One region of the Rhizobium sp. BK512 genome, then DNA from elsewhere that is predicted to be linked to it. Evidence: riboswitches for the same ligand, from Rfam matches in the RefSeq annotation. Region 1 holds a riboswitch; the other holds the start of a gene.

Region 1 (5,719 bases):
GTCGGTTGATGATACGCCGGTTTTGCATGTCAGCCGTCAATAGGCAAAGCCGAAGATCGCCCACTTCACGCCACGTCACACTCTCGCGATCCGAGAGCGGGCTGCCGGCGGCAGTGATGAGATTATAGCGTTCCGCATAGAGAGGCACCGAGGTGACGCGTCCGAGTGGCTCGTTTTCCAGATAGGTGATGCCGGCATCGATCTCGAGATTTTCGAGCATGCTCAGCACCTGCAGTGAATTGCGCGAGACGATGGAGAAGGTGACGTCGGGATGCCGTTCCTGGAAGGGCGTCGTGATTCGCGACAGCATGGCGAGCGCGGTCGGAATGGAAGCCAGGCGCAGATGGCCGGAGAGACCCGTGCGGGCGGCGCGCATTTCCTCGCGCATGGTGCGCGTGTCACCGACGATGCGCCGGGCCCATTCGAGCACGCGCTGGCCCTCGGGCGTCAACCCCTGAAAGCGGGAGCCGCGCTGCACCAGCATGACCCCCAGCTGATCTTCAAGCTGGCGAATGGCGGCCGAGAGCGTGGGCTGGGAAACGCCGCATTCCTCTGCCGCACGACCGAAATGTTTCTCATTGGCGAGTGCGATGAAGAATTCCAGCTTGTCGATCATCCGGCCTCCTGCCGAATTCGGGATGAGGCCTATCTTTGCGGCTTGAGGGCCGCTTCGCAAGAGCTGCGGCTTCAGACCTTTTCAACAACCGGGAAGAGACTGAACAGTGATTCGAGGAAAGCCAGAACGCTTTCGTTTCCCATGCTGTAATAAACGAGCCGTCCTTCGCGACGCGTGTTGACGAGGCCTTCGAGCCTCAGTCGCGCAAGCTGCTGAGACACCATAGCCTGCTGTATACCAAGGATATCCTCGATCTCGCCAACCGTTTTTTCCCCTTCCGAAAGGATACAGAGGATGAGCAACCGGGTCTGATGGGCTAGCGCCTTCAGGAGATCACTTGCCTCGTGGGCTTTATCAGCAAGCTTCTGCAAGTCCTGGCTGGTCATGCCCAGCTTCGGTTTAGGCAATGGCATTTGCTTCTCGGAAGGAGGTAACAGGGTAGATCAGTACAATATCATATTCGCAGAAGCGAATTGGTCAAAAGTCGTCAAATACCAAAAAAAGTCCAACCAAATCAGCAGATAAGCTGGCCGCCATTGATCTCCAGAACCTGACCGGTGATGTAGCCGGACAACGATGGTGCGGCCAGGAAGAGATAGGCCGGAGCGCAATCTTCCGACGTTCCAAGCCGCTGCAGCGGGATCGACTTGCGTGTCTGTTCCAGTTTTTCGCGGGATGAATAGCGTGTATGGAAATCGGTATCGATCGTACCGGGCGAGACGCAGTTAACCCTTATATCGTCAGGCGCGAGCTCACGGGCAAGCGCCTTCGAATAGGTCGCGACGAAGGCCTTTGATGCGGAATAGATCGCCGAACCGGGACTACCGCCCGTTATCGCGGAAATCGAGACCGTGTTGACGATGGCGGCACCCTGCGCTGCCCGGAGCGCGGGAAGCAGGGCCCGGGTGAGCTCCACCACCGACGTCTGGTTGAGGCGCACGACGGTCTCATAATCGGCATCGGTCAGTTCACCGGCGGGAAAACGCCCATGCATCGTGCCGGCATTGTTGACCAGCACATGCACCTTGTCGAAGAAATCGAGCGCCTCTCGTGCAAACTTTGCAGCCCCGCCCGGCTGCAGGAAATCCGCCGGCAAAAGCAGGGCCCGGCGTTCCGATTCGGCAGTCAGCAGAAAATCCGGCAGTTCGCGCTCCCCGTCGCGCCCGGTATGGACAAGCACGCGCGCACCGCAATCCAGAAACTGTCGGGCAACTTCGAGGCCGATACCGCGGCCGGCACCCGTCACGACGACATTGCGGTTTTCGAATAATTTGGGATGAAACACGAAGTTCTCCTCATTTGCGGGCCGGTCCGCCGCTTGCGCTATCACGCCTAACATATGCGGGCATCAGCCAAAAGAAAGCCCGAAGGTCTAGGCACCCGGGTCGAGCAGCCGCGCACCGGCGCCCTGTCTGCCAAGTACATCGAAGGGATTGCGCAGCGGGCAGGCGTCAATAGAGAGGCAACCGCAGCCAATGCAGCTCGTCAGATGATCGCGCAACAGGCTGAGCTGCCTGATGCGGATATCGAGATTGTCCTTCCAGAGCGTCGATAACCTCTGCCAGTCCTCGACTGTCGGCGTACGGCTCTGCGGCAGGGTTTCGAACGCAGTCTGAATTTCGGAGAGCGGAATGCCAACGCGTTGCGCCACCTTGATGATGCCGAGACGCCGCAGCACATCGCGGCCGTAGCGCCGCTGGTTGCCGCGCGTGCGAATGCTGAAGATCAGCCCTTTCGCTTCGTAGAAGTGCAGGGCGGAAACCGCAAGTCCGCTGCGCTCTGCAACCTCGCCCACCGTCAGAAGTTTGCTCAAGGAGAATCCCGGATTCTGCTGCATGACCCATTGACCTCAATATTAGTTGAGGTTTTATAGACTGCGCTCCCGAGGCCGTAAAGCCGAGATAAGAAGGAGCAATGCATGCACAAACCCATGAGGCTTGCCGTCATCTACGGCAGCACGCGCGAGGGACGCATCTGCGACAGGGTGGTGAAGTGGCTCGAAAGAGAGCTGGCCCGCTTTCCGCAATTCGAGATCGACATCATCGACCCGCTGGCATTTTCACTGCCGCGAGAGCATTTACCGCATCATCCGGAGGCAAGGCGGCTTGCGGACAGGCTTCATCAGGCCGATGGTTTCATCCTCGTCACGCCGGAGTACAACCACAGCTTTACCGCTTCTCTGAAATTCCTCATCGATCTCTTCGCCGAACCCTGGCACGGAAAGCCGATCGCCTTCGTCTGTTATGGCGGCATATCCGGCGGATTGCGCGCAGTCGAACAACTTCGCCTCGTTTTTGCGGAGCTTCACGCCGTCACGATCTGCGATGCCGTGAGTTTCAATTCCCCCTGGCGCCGTTTCGACAATGAGGGCCGGCTGCAGGATCCGCAGGACGCTCTGCGCAGGCTTTCCCGAATGATGTCCCAGCTGCAGTGGTGGACTGAGGCGCTGGTCGCCGCCCGCAGCGACACGCCCTATGCCGGCGTCGCCGCCTGAGACGAAGACATCCGGCTCCGTCTCTGGCAGGTACGGACCGGCTGGACACCCGGACAGGACCTCCGTCCGGGTGTTTCCCTCGGGCACCTCACAAAGTGCGCCTGGACTGCACGCGCCTCTTGCCGACCGCATAGCCGGGTAGGAATTTTACGGTTGCGGTATCGCAGGCCCGGTGATAGCTTCCGCCACAATTTCACGGGGGAGCTCCGAATTGCCGGGGCTGAGATGTGAGGCGCATGCCTCCGGACCCTTTAAAGCTGATCTGGGTAATGCCAGCGGAGCGAGGTCCAAATGTTTTCCGGCGCACAAGTGTCTCTATATCCGATGTCCGGCAATTTCGTCGGCATCATCCTTGACGCGATCAAGGCCCTCGAGCCCTATCGCGATCATCTTCGCATCGAAACCGATGATATTTCCACGCTGTTGGTCGGCCCGCCTGATATGCTGTTTGCCGCCATGCGCGATCTCTTCGTTTCGGCTGCCGCAAGTGGCGAGCATTGCGTATTGTCCGCCGCGATCTCGCGGGGCTGCCCCGGCGAACCGGATGATGCGATCTGCGGCGCCGGCCCGTCCTCAAGCCGCTCCGAGCCGCTCGCCGAGCGCGTGGAGGCAGCGATCGCAGCAGTCAGGGATACGACCGAGACTGGTCAACCGACGGCCGCCCAATTTTCTCTCTATGTCATGGGAACGGGCACCCATATGGACGAGATTTACGGCTGCATCGACTTCCTGAAGCGCTCGGGCACATTCGACCGCTCGAAGAATTTCTGCACCAAGCTGCGCGGTGACGCCGGCGCGATCTTCGCGACCATCCATGAAGCTTTCTATCGCTTTGGCGATCCCGAAGGTCATGTGACACTGGATATCACGGTCTCCGCGAACAGCCCGAGCAAAGCCTGAGACGCCTGACGGCATGACCCTATCGAAACCGGATTCGACATTTGCGCCACTGAGGCGGGCCTTGCCCGCCATTCTCGCCATGCTTGCCTTCCTGGCTATCTGGGAGTTCTATGTCGATCTCTCCGGCATCAAGCCCTCGATCCTGCCCTCACCTTCGCGTATCCTTACACAGGGCTGGCTGAACAGGCAGGCGCTGCTCGACAACACCTGGCCGACGCTCGGCGCGACGCTCGGCGGTTTTGCTTTGTCGCTCGTCTTCGCCTTCGCCTCGTCGGTACTGATGGATTTCGTGCCATTCATGCGCCGTGCGCTGCTGCCGCTCTTCATCGTCAGCCAGACATTGCCGCTGGTCGCGATCGCTCCCCTCGTCGTACTCTGGTTCGGTTTCGGGCTGCTGCCGAAGCTTCTGCTCGTCGCTCTCGTTACCTTCTTTCCGCTGCTGGTCGCCCTGCTTCAGGGCTATGAAGCGACGGACCGGGATATTGCCGAGCTTCTGAGTTCCATGAAGGCAAGTCGCTGGCGCATCTTCTGCCTGGCACGGCTCCCTTCCGCCATGCCTTTCTTCTTTGCCGGCCTGCGTATTTCGATCACCTATGCCGTGGTCGGCGCCATCTTCGCCGAATATGCGGGCGCCGCGCGCGGCCTCGGGATCTATATCCTCAACGCCAAGAACAACTTCCGGCCGGATCTCGTCCTCGCCGCCGTCGTCGTCAGCGCCCTTCTGACCCTTTGCCTCTTCGGTCTCACCCTGGCGGTGCAGCGTTTCGTCATGCCCTGGCAATCCCCTGCGGAGAAACGCCGATGAACGGGATGCTCGAGCTGAAGAATGTGTCGAAGTCCTTCGACGGCATGGAAGTGCTGAGGGACATTTCTCTTCATATCGCCAGAGGTGAATTCGTCTCGATCGTCGGCCCATCCGGCTCCGGCAAGTCGACGATCCTGCGGCTGCTGACACAGGCGCTGCAGGCCGACAAGGGAGAGATTGTCTTCGACGGCATCCAGCTCTCGCAGGCCGCGCATGCATTCGCCTTCATGCCTCAGCGCGATGCGCTGATGCCGTGGCGAAGCGTCATCGACAACGCGATCCTCGGCCTCGAAGTGCACGGCATGCGCCGCAGCCAGGCGCGGGCTGTGGCCGCCCCGCTCTTTGAACGCTTCGGACTTGCCGGCTTCGAAAATCACTATCCCGCGGCCCTTTCGGGCGGCATGCGCCAGCGCGCGGCCCTGCTGCGCACAGTGATCCAGCGGCAGGACATGCTGCTGCTCGACGAGCCTTTCGGGGCACTCGATGCGCTAACCCGCACCCAGATGCAGGAATGGCTGCAGGGCATGTGGACCGGTCATCGATGGACGGCCCTGCTGATTACCCATGACGTACGGGAAGCCGTCTTCCTGTCCGATCGTATCTATGTTCTGTCCGCCCGTCCGGCTGCCGTGATCAGGGAATTCGAGGTGCCGCTCGCAAGACCGCGGACGCTTGCAGATCTCGGCTCCCCGGCTGCTCAGGCAATCGAAACTGAAATTCTTCAAACATTGCTGCATCCGCAAAGAACCTGAGGAGGTCCTGATGCTTCTCACCCGCCGACAGACCCTTTTTGCCGCCATGGCCGCAAGCCTTGCCGGCCGCACCGCCTTCGCGCAATCCTCCGACAAGGTGCGTATCGCGCTCGACTGGACGCCGAACACCAACCATATCGGCATCTATGTCG
Region 2 (5,719 bases), on a different contig from region 1:
GATATGGCGCTTGCCACTTCCTGCTCGATCTTCTGATCGGCGGCAAACGTCGCCTTTTCCACGCCGCCCGGCTTCACACTACCTATGCGTGCGTCGCCGACATAACGCCCTTTGTCGTCATAGACTGCCGCCACCGCCGGCGGTAGCGAAGTCCCCGTGTCGTTGGTGAGCACGAGGGCTGCATCCGGATGTTGCGCACCATCGCGATAGAGAGCGACGAACTCTGCCTTGATCTCGCGATCCAAGATCGGCACGGAAATCGTCTCACCGTTCTTCAGGTCGTATACGCCGGGAAGATCGAAGTTTGCGACCACGTCGCCCTCGTCGGCAGTCGCACCGATGGTAGCGGCTGGAGCAGCCTCAACTGGAGCAGGAGCCTCGGCCAGCGGCTTGTTCGCCAGCGCGCCTCCAAACTTGCTACGTTTGGCGCCTCCAAGGTCCAGATAGGCGAAATCCACTTCCGGGCGTGATGGCCATGCTCTGGCATACAGTCTCTGGCGAAGCGTCACGGGCTTGCCGGACGTCAGAGAAATGGAAACCCCGTGCCAATCCTCGCCGGACGCATTCTCAAGGACTGCCCAAGCCTGCAACCGCGCTTTGCCCTTGGCGTCAACAATGATCCTGTAGGACGGCTTCCAGAGCGGGGCGGCCACGACATAGGAGATATCTACGGCCGCCGACGCCTTGCCTTCGAGCGCGATGGTGACGGCCCGGCTTCCCTGCACGCCGTCACTCGACAACAGTTCTGCGGCTCGGGAAATCATCTCGGCGTCTTTGGGATCGTCGAGTTTGTAGGCCATGGCGCCACCGATCTCGGCAACGTCGAAGGCGCCGCTGTCCAGCATCACGATCAGCCGTGCGCGTTGCTTCTCGCTCGCAGGCTCTACTCCGACGATGCGGCCCTTCACTCCGTTCGCAGAGACAGGCGCTCCTCTGAGAGACCGCAACACACCCGCCGCCGAATCCAGATCCTGCGGTTTGATCGGAAGCACCTTGAATGTTTCGTCCACCATGTCTGGGCCGGTGGTCGAAAGGCCCTTTACGGGCGCGGGCCCCGATACGACGAGGGTCTTGAGAAAGTCATCCATCTGATCTGTCGGCACGTCGATGACAGCATTGCCGTCCTCTCCGACATTGAGACTGCGCACATATTCGGCAACTCCGCCTGACGACAGCCGGATCGACTTGATCGTCCCGGTTTGGGCAAATGCGGTTGTGGAGAGCAGTACTGCGGTAAGTGCCGCACAGACAACGGATGCGTATTTCATGGAGCCCCCTCGATTAATCCCGAGCGAGAATGAGCGTAAAAAAGGGGCGGCATTTCGGCATACGATTGCTTTTCCGCAAGCTCGCGCCCAGCCCTTGTCGAGACGCGACCAAGTCTCTGCCGGAGATCTCCATCTTCGATGCGATATCGGGAAAGATGTCGTGAAATTGAGAAGACGAACGCCTATATACGTCGCTCGAATCTGTTTGAAAGGAAATCCGTCATGACTATCAATGGAAGCCTGCTCGTCGCGGGATCGGAGAAGCGCGGCACGCGCGGCGAGCTCTACGGTGTCGAAGCAGCCACGGGGACGGCGCTGCCCGTCTCTTTCGGTGGCGCCTCCGCCGAAGACGTCGAAGAGGCGACCAGGCTTGCATGGGAGGCCTTCGCGTCCTACCGGGAAACCGATCTCGAAACACGGGCTGCCTTTCTTGAAACCATCGCCAGCGAGATCGAGGCCATCGGCGACGAGCTGATCGTGCGGGCAATGGCGGAAACCGGACTTCCGCGCGGACGTCTCGAGGGCGAGCGCGCTCGCACGATGGGGCAGCTTCGGCTATTTGCGAAAGAGGTGCGCGAAGGCCGCTTCCAGGAGCTTCGCTTCGACGGCGCGGATCCCTCCCGCAAGCCGGTTCCGAAGCCTGACCTGCGCCTGCGCAACGTTCCTCTGGGACCTGTCGCGGTTTTCGGCGCATCGAACTTTCCGCTCGCCTTCTCCGTCGCCGGTGGTGACACGGCATCTGCGCTCGCAGCGGGATGCCCGGTCGTCGTCAAGGCCCACTCCGCTCACCCGGGCACATCGGAACTGGTCGGCCGCGCCGTTCAGCGCGCCGTTGCCAAGGCTGGTCTGCATGCCGGCACGTTTGCGCTCCTCTTCGATACCGGCTTCGAGGTCGGGCAGAAACTGGTGGCCGATGCCAGAATCCGCGCCGTCGGCTTCACGGGCTCGCGCCGCGGCGGCACTGCGCTGATGAAGATCTCTTCCGAGCGCAAGCAGCCGATCCCGGTCTATGCCGAAATGAGCAGCATCAACCCGGTCATCTTCTTCCCCAACGCGCTGGAAACCCGCGCGGCGGAGATCGCAACGGCTTTCGTAGGCTCGCTTGTCCTCGGTGCCGGGCAGTTCTGCACCAATCCCGGCCTCATTCTCGCCGTCGACAGCGAAGGCCTGGACACGTTCATTGCCAAGGCGCGGGAGCTTCTGCCCGATGTCGGCGCCCAGACGATGCTGACAGGCTCCATCGCCAAGGCGTTCTGCGATGGCGTTGCCCGGCTGGAAAAACATCCCGAAGTCCGGCTCGTTGCCAATGGCAAGCCCGGCAGCGAATTCGAAGGCACGGCCGCTCTCTTCGAGACGACAGCTGCTGCATTCCTTGCACATCACGAGCTGCAGGACGAGGTCTTCGGTGCAGCCGGCCTTATCGTGCGCTGCCGTGATCTCGCCGAACTCGAGCGCGTCCTCGACGGCCTCGAAGGCCAGCTGACCGTTGCCCTTCACATTACGAGCGAAGACGAACAGGACGCCAAGCGCCTCGTTCCAAAGCTGGAAATGCTTGCCGGACGCCTGCTCGTGAACGGCTTCGGAACCGGCGTGGAAGTATCGCCCGCTATGGTGCACGGCGGCCCCTACCCGGCAACGGCCGATGGCAGATCCACCTCCGTCGGGACGCTCGCCATCTACAGGTTCCTGCGCCCGGTTTCGTATCAGGACTTTACGACGAACCTGCTTCCAGCGCCGCTGCGTTGATCGCAGTATAGCAGCCGGACCTTAAACCCAAAGAACCGGCATCTGAAAATTGCACCACGGGCGCTCAGGCGGCCCGTGGTACGCATTGGCAAAACCTCAGTCTCAAAATCGTCATTTTGCCGATGACAGCGACGCCATTCTCTGCAAGAAAGAGTTCTGTTGAGAGACAGGGGCGCCCGTTTCCGAAAGCGGGCTGAGAAGCACCCTTCGAACCTGAACCGGATAATGCCGGCGGAGGGAGTCGCTTGGGTCGCCATCTGCTTCATCGCATGATCGTTCCCGCGCCTGCCCCGCCTGAAAGGGGTACTATGGAGAACAAGACACCCGGAGCACTGTTGACGGCGATGCGGGCGAAGCCGCCGCTCGTGCAGTGCATCACCAATTACGTGGCCATGAACATCGCCGCCAATGTGGTCCTTGCGGCAGGTGCATCGCCTGCCATGGTCCACGCCGCCGAAGAAGCCGGCGAGTTTGCCGCAATCGCCGGCGCTTTGACCGTCAATATCGGCACGCTCTCCACCCAGTGGATCGACGGCATGCATGCGGCGGCAAGGGCTGCAAACGCGAGCGGCAAACCTTGGGTCCTTGATCCGGTTGCCCATTATGCGACATCCTTCCGCCGTAAGGCGGTTGCCGATCTGCTGGCGCTTCGCCCGACGATCATCCGCGGCAATGCTTCTGAGATCATCGCGCTTGCCGGTGGCGAGAGCCGCGGCCAAGGCGTCGACAGCCGCGACCCGGTTGAGCAGGCCGAGGCGTCCGCCCGGCTGCTTGCCGAACGGCATGGAGCGGTCGTCGCCGTCACCGGTGTGGTGGATTTCGTGACCGATGGTGCGCAGGCGCTGCGCATTGAAGGCGGCTCGCCGTTGATGCCGCAGGTGACTGCGCTCGGCTGTTCGCTCACCTGCCTCACCGGCGCCTTTGCCGCAACCATTCCCGCCGACCCCTTCGCAGCCGCTGTCGCGGCACTTTCTACCTTCGCGGTTGCCGGTGAAGAGGCGGCCAAGGATGCTGCCGGCCCCGGCTCCTTCTCCTGGCGGTTCCTCGATCAGCTCGCCGCGCTCGATGGAGCAAGGCTCGATGCAAAAGTCAGGATCAACGCCGCATGAAACGCTTCGATCTTTCCCTCTATCTGGTCCTCGATCCCGATCTCTGCGCCGATATCGGTATGGTTGAGACGGCGCGGCTTGCCGTTGCCGGCGGCGCCACGATGGTGCAGCTTCGTGACAAGCATGGCGGGACGGCAAGGATGATCGAGACCGGTCTGGCGCTGAAGGAGATCCTGAAGGATACCGGCGCTTTGCTCGTCGTCAACGACGACGTCGAGGCAGCCATCGCGATCGGCGCCGGCGGGCTGCATATCGGCCAGGATGATATGGGGCCAGCTACCGCCCGGGCGATGATCGGCCCGGACATGATCCTTGGCCTGTCAGCCGAGAGCGAAGCGCTGGCAGCGGCCATCGATCCCGCTATCGTCGACTATGCCGGCATCGGCCCAATCTTTGCGACACCCACCAAGGCAGACCACAAGCAGCCGATCGGCTTTGATGGGTTGGCGAAACTGGTGAAAACCGCCCCCGTTCCGACGGTTGCAATCGGCGGCTTGAAGAGCGAGCATGTCACTTTCGTCTTCGCGGCCGGAGCCGATGGGCTTGCTGTCGTCTCGGCGATCTGCGGCACGCAGGACCCGCGAGCCGCGACGATCCGCATCGCCGAGGAAATCCGAAAGGTCCGCCGATGATCCGCAACGTCCTGTCTATCGCCGGCTCCGATCCATCCGGTGGCGCCGGCATCCAGGCCGATCTCAAGGCTTTCTCTGCTCGCGGCGTCTATGGCATGGCGGCGCTGACGGCCCTGACGGCGCAGAATACGCAAGGGGTGACGGGCGTGCATCTTGTCCCGCCCCACTTCGTCGCCCAGCAGATCAAGGCGGTCTTTGCCGATGTGCGCGTCGATGCGGTCAAGATCGGCATGATCGCCAATGCCGGCATTGCCGAAGCCGTTGCCGAGGCGCTGGCGCCTCATCGCGGCATTCCCATCGTCGTCGATCCTGTCATGATCGCCAAGGGCGGAGCGGCACTCCTCGACCCGCAGGCTGTCGATGCGCTGACGAAGCACCTGCTGCCGCTTGCGACGCTGCTCACCCCCAACCTGCCGGAAGCCGCAGCGCTGCTGCACGAAGAGGTTGCCGAAAGCCGCGAGCAGATGGCCTCGCAAGCCGAGCGCCTGCGAGCGCTCGGCCCTGCCGCTGTGTTGGTCAAGGGCGGTCATCTCGAGAGCAATGAAAGTCCCGACATATTGGCAACCGACTCCGGCCGGCATTGGTTCGAGGCGAAACGCGTCCCCACGAAGAATACACACGGGACCGGCTGCACACTTTCCAGCGCACTCGCCGCCGAACTCGCAAAGGGTGCTTCGCCGCAAGCAGCTGTTTCGACTGCGAAAACCTATCTTGCGCAAGCAGTCGCTGCCGCGGGCGAGCTGGCAGTCGGCTCTGGCCATGGACCGGTTCATCATTTCCATGCCCTGTGGAAAGACGCCGGGCTCTGAGCCGGATCACAGACCCGATAATGCCCAGCGGCCCGGTCAAACCGGGCCGTTTTGTTTTGCCTACCCCCAGTTGAACCAGGATTGCCTGCCAAAAAGCCTGTTGACATGGCCGCTCGGATATCGAAAGTTATGTCATTAAAAAGGGATACATTCCG

The links. A riboswitch is a leader RNA that binds a small molecule or an ion and turns the genes downstream of it on or off. The one in region 1 is predicted to bind thiamine pyrophosphate.
Region 2: it holds a riboswitch for thiamine pyrophosphate, as region 1 does, so the genes downstream of both, thiM (hydroxyethylthiazole kinase) here and FHX06_RS25190 (YkoF family thiamine/hydroxymethylpyrimidine-binding protein) in region 1, are expected to answer to the same signal.

What each region holds. Positions count from the first base shown of each region.
Region 1 covers NZ_JACIAS010000007.1:378,792-384,510, reverse strand. The annotation lists gene FHX06_RS25215 (LysR family transcriptional regulator) at 1-616, opposite strand, end outside; gene FHX06_RS25210 (ArsR/SmtB family transcription factor) at 688-1,029, opposite strand; gene FHX06_RS25205 (SDR family NAD(P)-dependent oxidoreductase) at 1,131-1,901, opposite strand; gene soxR (redox-sensitive transcriptional activator SoxR) at 1,989-2,453, opposite strand; gene FHX06_RS25195 (NADPH-dependent FMN reductase) at 2,535-3,110, shown strand; TPP riboswitch at 3,298-3,411, shown strand; gene FHX06_RS25190 (YkoF family thiamine/hydroxymethylpyrimidine-binding protein) at 3,402-4,010, shown strand; gene FHX06_RS25185 (ABC transporter permease) at 4,024-4,815, shown strand; gene FHX06_RS25180 (ABC transporter ATP-binding protein) at 4,812-5,567, shown strand; gene FHX06_RS25175 (ABC transporter substrate-binding protein) at 5,575-5,719, shown strand, end outside.
Region 2 covers NZ_JACIAS010000003.1:423,383-429,101, reverse strand. The annotation lists gene FHX06_RS12865 (DUF4139 domain-containing protein) at 1-1,268, opposite strand, end outside; gene FHX06_RS12860 (aldehyde dehydrogenase (NADP(+))) at 1,491-3,014, shown strand; TPP riboswitch at 3,173-3,271, shown strand; gene thiM (hydroxyethylthiazole kinase) at 3,323-4,123, shown strand; gene thiE (thiamine phosphate synthase) at 4,120-4,755, shown strand; gene thiD (bifunctional hydroxymethylpyrimidine kinase/phosphomethylpyrimidine kinase) at 4,752-5,564, shown strand.